DNA from 2 places in the Shinella sp. HY16 genome. Region 1 is predicted to be linked to the other one. Evidence: riboswitches for the same ligand, from Rfam matches in the RefSeq annotation. Region 1 holds a riboswitch; the other holds the start of a gene.
What was found. A riboswitch is a leader RNA that binds a small molecule or an ion and turns the genes downstream of it on or off. The one in region 1 is predicted to bind cobalamin.
Positions count from the first base shown of each region.

Region 2: another riboswitch for cobalamin. It lies ahead of K0P03_RS30555 ((2Fe-2S) ferredoxin domain-containing protein); the one in region 1 lies ahead of K0P03_RS03745 (aromatic ring-hydroxylating oxygenase subunit alpha).

Region 1 is NZ_JAHYXL010000001.1:763,152-765,350, forward strand. It holds gene K0P03_RS03740 (DUF6656 family protein) at 1-580, opposite strand, end outside; cobalamin riboswitch at 879-1,075, shown strand; gene K0P03_RS03745 (aromatic ring-hydroxylating oxygenase subunit alpha) at 1,179-2,199, shown strand, end outside.
Region 2 is NZ_JAHYXL010000005.1:26,022-28,220, forward strand. It holds gene K0P03_RS30550 (ABC transporter substrate-binding protein) at 1-544, opposite strand, end outside; gene K0P03_RS30555 ((2Fe-2S) ferredoxin domain-containing protein) at 546-1,304, opposite strand; cobalamin riboswitch at 1,457-1,688, opposite strand; gene K0P03_RS30560 (helix-turn-helix transcriptional regulator) at 1,901-2,199, shown strand, end outside.

The sequences.
Region 1 (2,199 bases):
GCGCCTCGTTGTGCGCGCCGAGCATCAGCACGTTCTTCATGGCAAGCTTCGGATCGTCGGTGCGGAAGAGCACGCCGTTGCCGCGCACCTTGCGGTCGATCTGCAGGCGGCCTTCCTCTTCTGCCGGCGTGATGGCGACGGCGAAATACATCCGCCCGGCCTTCTTCGAGATGTCGGCGAAGAACTGCTCCTCCTCACCGATCTCGGCGAAGAAATTGGCCATGTAGAAGGCCCATTGCACATTCTCGAATTCCGCGAAGCGGGAATTGGCGACGGTGATGTGGCAATAGCCGAGATGCGGTGTCTGGGCGAGCGTGCGGTGGAAGATCAGCTTGGGAAAGCGGATCGACTGGTGGAAGCCGTTGATGCGGTCATGCGTGACGCTGCCGGCATTCTCCAGCTTGCGGCCGGTACGCTCGGCCACTTCCTGGTAGCTGAGGTAGCGCTTCTCGTTCGGGCTCCAGCTGACATTCCGGTCGATGCGGCCGGTGCGCAGGAACTCGGTATGGGCGGCCGATTTCGGCTGGTTCGCGCGCTTGTAGGCGACTGCGTCGTAGTAACGGAACTTGGTTTGCTGCACGCGTCGGCACTCCATCCTCGCGCCCCGATGCGATGAAGTTTATGGAAACGGCGTTAAGCATTCCTTGCCAATCCGCCCCCGCTTTTTCCAAAGGTTCCGGAGGGGTCGCAATATGACAATTGTGTCACCGGGCAGGCCAGGTGGCCCAAAGGGTATTCATGTTGCTCGTTTCCTTTGCATAATTGATTGAAATATATGCAATTAGGCCTGAGGTTGGCTTGCCTCTGCCCATTTTATCTCTGTCGCCAAATCGGAATGGCATGTCGCTAACTGACATGTCGTTTGCCCGGTCTTGCGTTTAGATAAGGACACTCGAGGTGCCGTTCTGACGAAGAGCGGAGAATTGGGAAGCCGGTTGAAATCCGGCGCTGCCCCCGCAACGGTGTAGGAGAAACGCGCGGCGAGACGCCACTGGACAGAAAGTCCGGGAAGGCGCCGCGACGGTCCTGACGGACGCTCCTGAGCCCGGAAACCAGCCTTGGGAATGATCGTGACTGGCTGCGGCGGGCGGCCGGGAAGCGTGCAGTCCGGCGCCCCCGCGCCCGGATGCCGTCTCCTTCCGTGCGCCTCATCCCCAACAGGATATCGAGGATCCGGCATGGACATCAGCAGCGACGTGCTCCGCAAGCTCAAGAACCGGCGCGAGGGCCACAGCCTCGAGCAGGCCTTCTACATCGACCCCGATCACTACAGGCTCGATCTCGAGACGATCTGGTATCGCGACTGGCTGTTCATCGGCCATGACTGCGAGATCCCGAAGGCCGGCAACTATTTTACCGTGCAGGTCGGCGACTATCCCGTGGTCATCACCCGCGACCGCACGGGGACCGTGCGCGCCCTGCACAATTCCTGCCGCCACCGCGGCTCGCGCGTCTGCACCCAGCACAAGGGGGCCTCGGCCAAGCTCGTCTGTCCCTACCACCAGTGGACCTACGAACTGGATGGCTCGCTGCTCTTCGCCCGCCACATGGCCGAGGATTTCGACAAGAGCCAGCACGGTTTGAAGCGCGTGCACTGCGAGACCGTCGGCGGATACATCTTCATCTGCCTTGCAAACGAGGCGCCGGACTTTTCCGCCTTCCGCAGCCTGGTCGAGCCCTATCTTGCCCGTCACCGCCTCGGCGAGACCAAGGTCGCCTTCGAAAGCACGATCGTCGAGAAGGGCAACTGGAAGCTCGTCTGGGAAAACAACCGCGAGTGCTATCACTGCGCCGCCAACCATCCCGAGCTTTGCCGCACCTATCCCGAGGCGCCGAGCGCCACCGGCGTGCAGGGCGCCAAGGACGATCCCGTCATCGCCGCGCACTGGGAAAAATGCGAGGCGGCGGGCCTGCCGAGCGAATTCCGCATGTCGCCGACCGGCCAGTTCCGCGCGGCCCGCATGCCGCTCATCCAGGATGCCGAGAGCTACACGATGTCCGGCGCCCGCGCCGTCAACCGCCCGCTGTCGAACGACGTGCTGGAAAACCACATCGGCACGCTGCTGCTCTTCCACTATCCGACGACCTGGAACCATGTGCTCGCCGACCATGCCATCACCTTCCGCGTTCTGCCGCTTGGGCCGGAGCTGACGCAGGTCACGACGAAATGGCTGGTCAGCAAGGACGCGGTCGAGGGCG
Region 2 (2,199 bases), on a different contig from region 1:
CGGCTTCCATCGCATACTTGTCGCCGAGTTCATCAGCCTTGGCAGCGTTGTGGATGCCGATTGTGACGGTCTTGAACAGGAAGGCGGGATCCGCCGCCTGTGTGCGGATCTCAAGCGTTGTTGGCCCGACTGCCTTGAAGGTTGCTCCCTTGAGAAGCGAACCGGCGCGGGTGTTTTTTGCCTGGTGACGCTCGAAAGACGCCTGAACGGCCGCCGCATCGACTGCTGCGCCACTCCAGAATTTGGCATTTGGCTGAAGCTCGATGCGCCAAATCGTAGGCTCGACCATCGCCCAGCTCTTGGCAAGCGCGGGGATGAGCGATGCACCGTCGAGGCTGGCGTGAACCAGTGGTTCGGCGAAGCCGTTGTTGATGATCCGTTGTGCATCGATATTGATGGGATCGAGTGAGCGCGGCATGTTGGCGGTGACAAGGCGCAACACCTGCTCGTCCGCCGGCGCCATATCCGCGGCAAAAGCCGCACTCATCAGCCCAGTGCAGGCAACCACGAGCGCTGCTATCGCAGCACGCGGAACGTATCCCATCTTATTCTCCCATCGGGTTGGATTGAGGACAGCTGGCGCGGAGGCGCTGCTTGCGTCCGTTTGGTTCATAGGCGTGTTCGCTGGCAACACGGCCTTCGAGAAGGTGCTCGGAAATAATGTGGTCGAGGGCGGCCTCGTTGACGCCGCCATAGTAGGTGCCTTCAGGCCAGACCTGGACGACGGGCGCAAGATTGCAAGGACCAAGGCAAGTGGACTTGGCGGACATCGTGCCTTCGCCCGTCACGCGCAGCTTCAGCCGTTCCTGCTCGTTACGCAGATGCCCCCAGAGCACATCCGCGCCTGCCGAGTTGCACGGGCCGCCTTCGCAGACCAGCACGCGTCGCTTCTGCGCCGGCACGAGCGAACCTTCGGTCACGGCCTCGGGCGGAACGGGAACAGGTGCGTCCGGCCCCTCGGCCAACAGTTCCGAGAGGACGGCAGGCATCAGTGTGCTGCGCGCAACGTCCCGCGCTATCGCCACCGGCGGCCATGGCCGGTTGGATTCATGCTGCCAGCGCTTGAGTGATTTTGTCAGCCAGATGTGGAAGCTCGGTTCCATCGGCAACACGAGCGGCAAGATCGTGATGGCATCGTATTGCCCGTCCAGCAGATCATGAAGTGCGTCACGGAGCGACGGGCGACCCTGTTCCGAAAACGCGGAAATAACGCGACCGACGCCTGCAAAGGCGGCCACGATGTCGGCAATTCTTGCCATCTCCTGGTGCGGAGCTGCAGCGAAAGCCGCCTTGGCCAGAACCACGATCGCACGACCGCGGCGCCGGCTCTCCGAAATACCTGTTGCTGATTGCACCCACCCACCTCGCTAGCGAACGGGGCAGGCAGAAAATGAGGCGACCGGATGATATGACAAGCCATCGGTGAACCGTCATCCTGCTGACCATCCCCGGCCACGGAAAACTATGCTTGATGGCAGGTCTCCTGGCTCACGGATATCTGTCGCCCATCTGCCTTCCCGCGGATGGTGGCCCGCAGTGGCATGGCGCTCTCGCGCCACAAGGATAGACGGCAATCCGCTTACAGTTGCGGGGGCAGCCACGGCCTTGGTCCCTGACGGGGCCTCACCGTGTTCCCTATTAATCCCCGTCGAGTTATCGGGCGGGGAACCATCGGCGCGCACGCTATCCATGCATCTTCTTGGCGTCAAGACGGTTGGTGCCTTGACCACCATAAACATGATTTATATACTCATATTTATGGTGGTCCCCTATAGAGAGAGCGGGGAAGGCTTCAAACTGCCCGCATATTGCCAATGCCGGTTGTTCGGCGGGCTTGTCTTTCCAAGGCGCGCACCCAGACGGCAGGCGAAAGAGACAGTACGAAGGGTGTCGAGGCAGGATGGGTCATTGGTCACCCTACAGGGAAGACACCGTCGCGATGATGGAAGCCGGCGACATATCGCTTGCCGACGTGCTTTATTCGCCTGCGGATAGCGAGCCGCTGGTTTTTGCGACAGGCCGGCATCGCACGCGCGCACTATCCCCGTATTTGCAATATATCGATTGCCGACTGACCACGACCGCACCGCTTGAGGCGACGGGCCAGTTCGCGCCGGGCATCTGCATCAGTCATGCTTTCGAGGGCAGTTGGACGAGCCGGATAGACGGCCACTCCCTTGCCCTGAGATCGGGCGGCGA